3 regions of the Streptomyces sp. NPDC020490 genome follow, and region 3 is predicted to be linked to each of the others. Evidence: predicted binding sites of a transcription regulator. Region 3 holds the regulator's gene; each other region holds the start of a gene.
The links. Region 3 encodes HspR, which represses chaperone genes until heat shock. Its sites were predicted from a motif close to TTGAGNNNNNNNNNCTCAA; they were not measured.
Positions count from the first base shown of each region.

Region 1 (3,271 bases), on a different contig from region 3:
TCCGACATGTCGATGCGGACCATGGCCCGCTCGTCGTCGAAGAGGAAGTCGGCGAGCGCCTTGGCGAGTTCGGTCTTGCCGACGCCGGTGGGGCCCAGGAAGAGGAACGAGCCGGTCGGGCGGTCGGGGTCGGCGATGCCGGCCCGGGAGCGCCGCACCGCGTCGGACACCGCGCGCACGGCCTCCTCCTGGCCGATCAGGCGCTTGCCCAGCTCCTCCTCCATGCGCAGCAGCTTCTGCGTCTCGCCCTCCAGCAGACGGCCGGCGGGGATGCCGGTCCAGGCGGCGACGACGTCCGCGATGTCGTCGGAGCCGACCTCCTCCTTGACCATGGTGTCCTTGGCGGCCTCCTCCTCGGCCTGGGAGGCGGCCTGCAAGTCCCGTTCCAGGGTCGGGATCTCGCCGTACAGCAGCTTGGAGGCGGTGTCGAAGTCGCCGTCGCGCTGGGCGCGTTCGGCCTGGCCGCGCAGGTCGTCGAGCCGCTCCTTCAGCTCGCCGACGCGGTTGAGGGACTGCTTCTCCTTCTCCCAGCGGGCGGTCAGGCCGCGCAGTTCCTCCTCCTTGTCGGCGAGGTCGCGGCGCAGCTTCTCCAGGCGTTCGCGGGAGGCCGGGTCGGTCTCCTTGCCGATGGCCAGCTCCTCCATGCGCAACCGGTCGACGGCGCGCTGGAGTTCGTCGATCTCGACGGGCGAGGAGTCGATCTCCATGCGCAGCCGGGAGGCCGCCTCGTCGACGAGGTCGATGGCCTTGTCGGGCAGGAAGCGGGAGGTGATGTACCGGTCGGAGAGGGTGGCGGCGGCGACCAGCGCGCTGTCCGCGATCTGCACCTTGTGGTGGGCCTCGTAGCGGCCCTTGAGCCCGCGCAGGATCGCGATGGTGTCCTCGACGGTCGGCTCGGCGACCAGCACCTGCTGGAAGCGGCGCTCCAGCGCCGGGTCCTTCTCGATGCGCTCGCGGTACTCGTCGAGGGTGGTGGCGCCGACCATGCGCAGCTCGCCGCGCGCCAGCATCGGCTTGAGCATGTTGCCGGCGTCCATCGCGGAGTCGCCGCCGGCTCCCGCGCCGACGACGGTGTGCAGCTCGTCGATGAAGGTGATGATCTGCCCGTCGGAGTCCTTGATCTCGGCCAGGACGGCCTTCAGGCGCTCCTCGAACTCACCGCGGTACTTGGCCCCGGCGACCATCGCGCCCAGGTCCAGCGCGACGAGCCGCTTGTCCTTCAGGGACTCGGGCACGTCGCCCTTGACGATCCGCTGGGCGAGCCCCTCGACGACGGCGGTCTTGCCGACGCCGGGCTCGCCGATGAGGACCGGGTTGTTCTTCGTGCGGCGCGACAGCACCTGCACCACGCGGCGGATCTCCTGGTCCCGGCCGATCACCGGGTCGAGCTTCCCCTCCCGCGCCGCGGCGGTGAAGTCGGTGCCGAACTTCTCCAGGGCCTTGTACTGGCCCTCCGGGTCTGCGGTGGTCACCCTGCGTCCTCCCCTCGCCTTCTTGAAGGCGTCCGACAGCTTCTTCGCACTGGCACCCCGGCCGGTGAGCACGTCCCCGGCCGCGCCGCCCTTCGCGGCGATGCCGATGAGCAGGTGCTCGGTGGACAGGTACTCGTCCCCGAGCTCCCCGGCCCGCTCGGACGCGTCCGCGATCACGGCGAGCAGTTCCCGGTTGGGCTGCGGCGGGGCGACGGTGGACCCCGTCACGCTGGGCAGCCCGGCGAGGATCTTCTCCGCGCCGGCGCGCACCGCCGCCTGGTCGGCCTCGACAGCCGCCAGCAGGTCGGTGATGTTCTCGTTCTCCTGCCCCTGGAGCAGAGCCAGCAGCAGATGGGCGGGGGTGAGGTCGGGGTGCCCCTCCGTCACGGCCCGGTTGCCGGCCGCGTTGATGGCGTCCCGGCTCCGGTTGGTCAGCTCGGCGTCCACGTTCGCTTTCTCCTCCTGGCGTCAGCTGTCGCCACGTCTCCCAGTGCTGACTCGGTCAACGTCTACAAAGTTGAGTCTATTCCACTCAAGGGGGTGTCCGGGAGACCCGAGCGGTTAAGTTCCGGCCATGACCTCGTACCCGCAGGATCCGGGCGCTCCCGACGCGTCGTACCTCAGCTTCTGGCGCGAGCGGCACCTGTGCACGCTGACGACGCCCCGCCCCGACGGCAGCCCGCACGTGGTGCCGGTCTGCGTGACCTACGACCCCGGGGCACGGCTGGCCCGGGTGATCACGAGCAGGACGAGCGCGAAGGTGCGCAACGTACTGGCGGCCGGCCCGGAGGGGGCACGGGTGGCCGTGTGCCAGGTGGACGGGCGGCGCTGGGCGACGCTGGAGGGCCGGGCCTTCGTACGGACCGAGCCGGAGCGGGTCGCGGAGGCGGAGCGGCGTTTCGCCGAGCGCTACGAGCGGGCGCCGAGGCCGAATCCGGCGCGCGTGGTCATCGAGATCGAGCTGACGCGGGCGATGGGGAACGCGGGCCGCGACTGACTGTTTTCGGCCACAAGTCGGCCTCTTCCAAACCCGGCGGTACCGGGAGAAGTGCCGAAAACTGCAGCGGCGTCACCGTGTTCAGGTCACGGTGACGCCGCTGCGGGGGGAAGCACCTGAGCGATCTGTTACGACGGGGGAATCGCGTCAGGCACTGCGGGGGGTGGCTGAGATGGTCCGTGGATTGGGGGTATCCGGTTCCACCAGCCGATGGTCTCGTCGGTCGAGGTTCACAAAGATCATTCCGTACCGGATGGCACACCGTACGGGCTGCGGCGCCCCCCGAGGCCGCCGCAGACACAGGTACGCCCTCACGTCCTCGTCCTCGTCCCGCGTGACGACGACCGGCTCCCCGAAGACGGTCACCATCAGCGAGTCACCAGGATGCGGAATCGCGGTGACCAGGTCGATGAAGTGCCACCCCGAGCGATAGGCGGTGGCCATTTCGCGCCGGAAGGACCGGTCGTCGGGTGGCGTGGTCATGCGTCCGCGCCCGCCGGGGTCGACCAGCCGACGTCCTGGGCGCCGTCACCGCCGGTGACCACCCAGCCGACGTCCCCCGGGCCGGCGGCCGAGATGTCCCAACCGACATCCAGCGCGGCGGTCTTCGCGCCGGCGGGGCTCGACCAGCCGACGTCAAGAGGACCGGCCGCACCGCTGGCCAGCGCGACTACGAAGGCAGTGGCAAGCACTGAGCGAAGCATTCTCTTATTCATGGTCGGCTTCGTCCTCACTTGATGGCTTCCTCTCCCCCGTGAAACAAGACGATGGCTCATTCAGGCACGTCAATGCCACACAGGAG
Region 1 is NZ_JBIRUY010000018.1:155,307-158,577, forward strand. It holds gene clpB (ATP-dependent chaperone ClpB) at 1-1,919, opposite strand, end outside; gene ACH4ZX_RS20505 (pyridoxamine 5'-phosphate oxidase family protein) at 2,047-2,469, shown strand; gene ACH4ZX_RS20510 (hypothetical protein) at 2,617-2,952, opposite strand; gene ACH4ZX_RS20515 (hypothetical protein) at 2,949-3,161, opposite strand.
Region 1: a site for HspR is predicted at 1,990-2,008, ahead of clpB (ATP-dependent chaperone ClpB). Genes of this name have one in related genera too.

Region 2 (3,271 bases), on a different contig from region 3:
GTCGCCGCGGAAGTCGGAGCCGACCTTGTCGATCTCGTCCAGCAGGACGACCGGGTTCATCGAACCGGCCTCCTTGACCGCGCGGACGATGCGGCCGGGCAGCGCGCCGACGTAGGTGCGCCGGTGGCCGCGGATCTCCGCCTCGTCGCGGACGCCGCCGAGGGCGACGCGGACGAACTTGCGGCCCATGGCGTGCGCCACGGACTCGCCGAGCGAGGTCTTGCCGACGCCGGGCGGGCCGACCAGGGCGAGCACGGCGCCGCCGCGCCGGCCGCCGACGACGCCCAGGCCCCGGTCGGCGCGGCGCTTGCGGACCGCGAGGTACTCGGTGATCCGCTCCTTCACGTCTTCCAGACCGGCGTGCTCGGCGTCCAGGACCGCCTTGGCGCCCTGGATGTCGTAGGCGTCCTCGGTGCGCTCGTTCCAGGGCAGTTCGAGGACGGTGTCGAGCCAGGTGCGGATCCAGGAGCCCTCGGGCGACTGGTCGGAGGACCGCTCCAGCTTGTCGACCTCCTTCAGGGCGGCCTCGCGGACCTTCTCCGGCAGGTCGGCGGCCTCCACGCGGGCCCGGTAGTCGTCGGACTCCTCGCCCTCCTTCTCGCCGTTGAGCTCGCGCAGCTCCTTGCGGACGGCCTCCAGCTGACGGCGCAGCAGGAACTCGCGCTGCTGCTTGTCGACGCCTTCCTGGACGTCCTTGGCGATGGTCTCGGCGACATCCTGCTCGGCGAGGTGGTCGCGCAGCTGCTGGGTGGCCAGCTTCAGGCGGGCGACCGGGTCGGTGGTCTCCAGGAGCTGGATCTTCTGCTCGGTGGTGAGGAAGGGCGAGTAGCCGGAGTTGTCGGCGAGCGCGGAGACGTCGTCGATGGCCTGGACCCGGTCGACGACCTGCCAGGCGCCGCGCTTGCGCAGCCAGGCGGTGGCGAGCGCCTTGTACTCCTTGACCAGTTCGGCCGCGTGACCCGGCAGGGGGTCGGGCGCCTTCTCGTCGATCCGCGTGCCCTCGACCCACAGCGCCGCGCCCGGGCCGGTGGTGCCCGCGCCGATCCGCACGCGGCCGCGGCCGCGGACCAGCGCGCCCGGGTCACCGTCGGCCAGCCGGCCGACCTGCTCGACGGTGCCGAGCACACCGGTGCCCGCGTAGGTCCCGTCGACGCGGGGCACCAGGAGGACCCTGGGCTTCCCCGGCTCGGAGCGGGCGGCGGCCTGGGCGGCCTCCACCGCGGCGCGCACGTCGGCGTCGCTCAGGTCCAGCGGAACCACCATGCCGGGCAGCACGACCTCGTCGTCGAGCGGCAGCACAGGCAGGGCGAGCGGTGTGAACGCCTCGGACTCAGCAGCCATGATCTCCCCTTCGGCAGTCAAGTTGAGCTATGCCGACTCAATGCTCGGCGGCATGCCGTTGTTCCCCTGGGGGTGTTCGCCGTGAGCGATCACCTCAGCCGGCGGCCGGCGTACGCCACGACGAGGACCGACGACCGTCCGCCGGGCGCGAGCTTGACGGGTGCCGGGCGGGGGGCCTGGCGGGCGCCGGGCGGGGGGCCTGGCGGGGGGCCCGCCAGTGCCGCTGACCTGCGCCACCCGACACCGGACGAACGCCGAGGGGCGACCGCGGCGGTTGTCGGCGGCCGCTGGGCGACGCGGTGGCGTCGAGAGACGGCACCGCAGACCGCCGGCACCCGGCCGACGAGCCCGGCAGGGCTGCGGGCGGCAGGCGAGCCCGCGGACGGCGGGCGGCAGGCGAGCCCGCAGACAAGGGGCTCGCCGACGAACCCAGGTGGCGGCAAGCCCCGCAGGACGAGCGGCGGCCCGGCAGGGCGACGGCCAGTCGGCACGGCAGGGCGACGGTCACCGACAAGCCCCGCAGGGCGGGCGACCGACGAGCCCGGCGGGCAGGCGGCGGCCCGCAGCCCGCGCGAACGGGTGACATCGAGGGGCGGCGACCGGCCGGCGCCACCGCAGGCGGGCTGACGGCGAGTCCGGTGGCCGGAAGCCGCCCAGGCGGGACCCGGACGGGGGCCGCCGGAGCGGGCGGGTGCTCGCGGCCGAGGCTCCGACGAGGTGCAGCTCCCGGCGCCAGTGACCGCGCGTCACGCGCGTGGCAACGGCCCGAACCCACACGGGCCGTTCACGCCTCCGCGGGCAGTCCCGTCCCCGCGACGGTGAGCGCCTTCAGCGTCCGGTCGAGGTAGGCACGCAGCCGTCCGACCATGTCGAAGCCCCTGGGGTCGAGCACCCACTGCAACTGCAGCCCGTCCATGACGGCGGCCAGTTCGTGCGCCATCCCCACCGGGTCGCTGTCGGGCCGCAGTTCGCCGCTCGCGACGGCCTGGCGCAGCGTGCCGGAGAGGTGTTCGACGAGTCTGGCGTAGCGCTGGACGAAGTAGGCGTGCGCGGGGTGACCGGGGTCGCCCGCCTCGGCGGCGAGGACGTTGAACATCCGGGTGCGGCCGAACCGCGTGCTGTTGTAGTGGGCGAGCCGCAGGACGGTGGTGAAGCACTCGGCGGCAGAGGCGAACTCGCGGGAGAAGAACTTCTCCTCGTCGGCCCGGTCGGTGCGGGCGAGGACCTGCACCAGGAGGTCCTCCTTGCTGCGGAAGTGGTGCAGCAGGCCGCCCTGGGTGATCCCGACGTCCTTGGCGATGCGGGCCAGGGAGGAGGCGTGGAAGCCCCACTGGGCGAAGTGCTCGACGGCGGCGTCGAGGATGCGCAGCCGGCGCTCGTCGCCCACGGCGTAGGTGCCCCTGCCTGCGCCTGTGCGGGTGCCGCCGTTCTCCTTCTGGACCATGCCCGCCACGATAGCCGCGCCGGCGGCGGGCGGGACGTGGCCCGCGGCACACGCGCGCGACCACCGGTTACACGAGTAAGCGAGCGTCATTTTTCAAGCCATGTGCAGCGTGATTCAAGCCACGCGAAGAAAACCTACTACCTACTCGGTTTTGCTGCTTCCCTGGTCGCGCCGGTGCGGCGAAGAAGCCGCCCCCGTCCCCCATGGAGAGTCGCCATGGCCCTCAGCCACGACGCACCGCTCGACGAGACGTCCTCCCCGACGCCCGCGTCCGCTCACGCGGGAGCATCCCCCTCGTCTCCCGAGCCCCTCGCGTCCCCCGCGCCCGCCGAGCCGTCCGCCCACGCCGAGCCGTCCGCCCCGGCCAAGCTGGTCTTCGGCCTGGTCTTCGCCCAGTTCGGCGCCTATCTCGCCGTCCTCACCCCGGTGGTGGTGACCCTCGCCCTGCGGGTCTCGCAGATCGTGCCGGAGGCCGACCGCGGCGCC
Region 2 is NZ_JBIRUY010000057.1:13,266-16,536, forward strand. It holds gene lon (endopeptidase La) at 1-1,341, opposite strand, end outside; gene ACH4ZX_RS37890 (TetR/AcrR family transcriptional regulator) at 2,126-2,785, opposite strand; gene ACH4ZX_RS37895 (MFS transporter) at 3,002-3,271, shown strand, end outside.
Region 2: a site for HspR is predicted at 1,364-1,382, ahead of lon (endopeptidase La). Genes of this name have one in related genera too.

Region 3 (3,271 bases):
GGCCGCCGCCCCCAAGGAGGAGGCGGCCCCGGCCGGGGACGCAGAGAAGATCACCGGTCTGACGGCCCAGCTGGACCAGGTGCGCAAGGCGCTCGAAGAGCGCACGGCGGACCTCCAGCGGCTCCAGGCCGAGTTCCAGAACTACCGCCGCCGTGTCGAACGCGACCGGGTCACGGTCAAGGAGATCGCCGTGGCGAACCTCCTGACCGAGCTCCTGCCCGTGCTCGACGACATCGGCCGCGCGCGGGAGCACGGCGAACTCGTCGGCGGCTTCAAGTCCGTCGCGGAGTCGCTGGAGACCGTCGCGGCGAAGATGGGGCTCCAGCAGTTCGGCAAGGAGGGCGAGTCCTTCGACCCGACGATCCACGAGGCGCTGATGCACAGCTACGCGCCGGACGTCACCGAGACGACGTGCGTGGCGATCCTGCAGCCCGGGTACCGCATCGGCGAGCGCACCATCCGCCCCGCGCGGGTGGCCGTGGCCGAGCCGCAGCCGGGTGCGCAGACCGTGAAGGCCGAGGAGACGACGGAGGCGGCCGACGACAAGGAGAGCGGTGGCCCGGACGAGGGCTGAGCTTGAACCGACCGGGAAGGAGGGACGTCGAGGATGAGCACCAAGGACTTCATCGAGAAGGACTACTACAAGGTCCTCGGCGTCCCCAAGGACGCCACCGAGGCCGAGATCAAGAAGGCGTACCGGAAGCTCGCCCGTGAGTTCCACCCGGACGCCAACAAGGGCAACGCCAAGGCGGAGGAGCGCTTCAAGGAGATCTCCGAGGCGAACGACGTCCTCGGCGACCCCAAGAAGCGCAAGGAGTACGACGAGGCCCGCGCCCTCTTCGGCAACGGCGGGTTCCGCCCGGGGCCGGGCGCGGGCGGCGGCTCCTTCAACTTCGACCTGGGCGACCTCTTCGGAGGCGGCGCCCAGGGCGGCCAGGCCGGCGGCTTCGGCGGCGGTATCGGCGACGTGTTCGGGGGCCTGTTCAACCGTGGCAGCTCCGGCACCACGCGCGTGCAGCCCCGGCGCGGCCAGGACATCGACACCGAGGTCACCCTCAGCTTCACCGAGGCGATCGAGGGGGCGACCGTCCCGCTGCGGATGTCCTCGCAGGCTCCCTGCCGGGCCTGTTCGGGCACCGGCGACAAGAACGGCAACCCGCGGGTCTGCCCGACCTGCGTGGGCACCGGCCAGGTCGCCCGGGGCTCCGGCGGCGGCTTCTCACTCACCGACCCCTGCCCGGACTGCAAGGGCCGCGGCCTGATCGCGGAGCACCCCTGCGAGGTCTGCAACGGCTCGGGCCGGGCGAAGTCCTCCCGGACCATGCAGGTGCGCATCCCCGCCGGGGTGTCCGACGGGCAGCGCATCCGGCTGCGCGGCAAGGGCGCGCCGGGCGAGCGCGGCGGCCCGGCCGGCGACCTGTACGTCACCGTGCACGTCGGCGCCCACCCGGTGTTCGGCCGCAAGGACGACAACCTGACGGTGACCGTGCCGGTGACGTTCGCGGAGGCGGCGCTCGGCGGCGAGATCAGGGTGCCCACCCTGGGCGGACCGCCGGTCACCCTCAAGCTGCCGCCGGGCACGCCCAACGGGCGCACCATGCGGGCCCGCGGCAAGGGCTCGGTCCGCAAGGACGGCACCCGCGGCGACCTCCTGGTCACCGTCGAGGTGAGTGTCCCCAAGGACGTGACGGGGAAGGCTCGTGACGCGCTCGAGGCGTATCGCGAGGCGACCGCGGGTGAGGATCCGCGGGCGGAGCTGTTCCAGGCCGCGAAGGGAGCATGACGAGATGGACGGCCGTCGACGCAATCCGTATGAACTGACCGAGGAGACCCCGGTCTACGTCATCTCGGTGGCCGCACAGCTGTCCGGTCTGCACCCGCAGACGCTGCGTCAGTACGACCGTCTGGGTCTGGTGTCCCCCGACCGCACGGCGGGCCGGGGACGCCGCTACTCGGCCCGTGACATCGAACTGCTCCGCCAGGTGCAGCAGCTCTCGCAGGACGAGGGCATCAACCTGGCCGGCATCAAGCGGATCATCGAACTGGAGAACCAGGTCGCCGCCCTGCAGTCCCGCGTCGCGGAACTGCAGGCGGCCCTCGACGGCGCGGCCGCCGCGATGCAGCAGCGCGAGGCCGCGGTGCACGCCTCCTACCGGCGCGACCTGGTTCCCTACCAGGAGGTCCAGCAGACCAGCGCGCTGGTGGTGTGGCGGCCCAAGCGGCAGCAGTCCCGGAGCGACGGGGACTGACCCGCAGGCGCGTGACGGAAGGGGCCCGGATCTCCGGGCCCCTTCCGCGCGTTCAGGGCGCGGTCACCGCCCAGTCGCCCGCGGGCGCCGTCTCGGTGCCGTCGGCCTTCACCCCGGTCACCCAGTAGTAGGACGTGGTGCCGCGTCCGGCCCCGGTGTCGAAGTACTCGAAGGCGCCGGCCCCGCGGTCGGCGATCTTCTCGTACGCGGACGTGGCGGGGTTCCACCGGTAGATCCGGAAGCCCTGGGCCTTCTCGCCGGACGTCTCCTCGCCCGCGCCCAGCCCGGACCACGTCAGCCGGTTGCCCTCGTCGCCCTCCGCCGGGGTCGCCTCCAGCGTCAGCGGCGAGCCCGCCGGGGTGGCCACGCTCGGCGTCATGTCGAGTTCCGTCGCGGTCACGGCCTCGGTGGGGCCGTTCCACTCGATGGCGGAGTTGCCGTCGTCGTCCACGGCGTCGACGAAGAAGCAGGCCTCGTCGCCGTCCGGGAGCGTGGCGTAGTCGAAGGAGGTGTCGTCGGGGGAGATGTAGCGCGAGACGTCGGCATAGCAGACCTGATCGCCCTCGTCGTCGTACAGCTCGCCCCGGTAGAGCCGGTAGTGCTGCAGATCGGTGGCCGGGCTCTTGTCCCACTTCAGGTGGAAGCCGTACCCGGTCGGGGTGGCGGTCAGTCCGGTGACCAGCGGCGGCGGGTCGTTGTCCCAGATCCAGCCGCGCTGGGGTGCGGACCGCGCGGACTCGTTGCCGGCCGCGTCGACGGCCGACACGCGGTAGTGGTACGCGGTGCTCTCGGCGGCCGAGGTGTCCAGGTAGGAGAGTCCGCCGGTGCTGCCGAGCGCGGTGTAGGCGCCGGTCTCGGTCGCCGACCGGAAGACGCGGTACGACACCGCGTCCGCGACCTGCTCCCAGGCGACCTCCAGGCCGCCCGTGCCGCCGGTCGGCGTCACCTCGCCGCTCGCGCCCACCACGGTGGGCACGCCGGGCGCGGTCCGGTCGGCGGTGGTGACGGGCTGGTCGGCGCTG
Region 3 is NZ_JBIRUY010000031.1:115,203-118,473, forward strand. It holds gene grpE (nucleotide exchange factor GrpE) at 1-574, shown strand, start outside; gene dnaJ (molecular chaperone DnaJ) at 608-1,783, shown strand; gene ACH4ZX_RS28765 (heat shock protein transcriptional repressor HspR) at 1,788-2,249, shown strand; gene ACH4ZX_RS28770 (fibronectin type III domain-containing protein) at 2,302-3,271, opposite strand, start outside.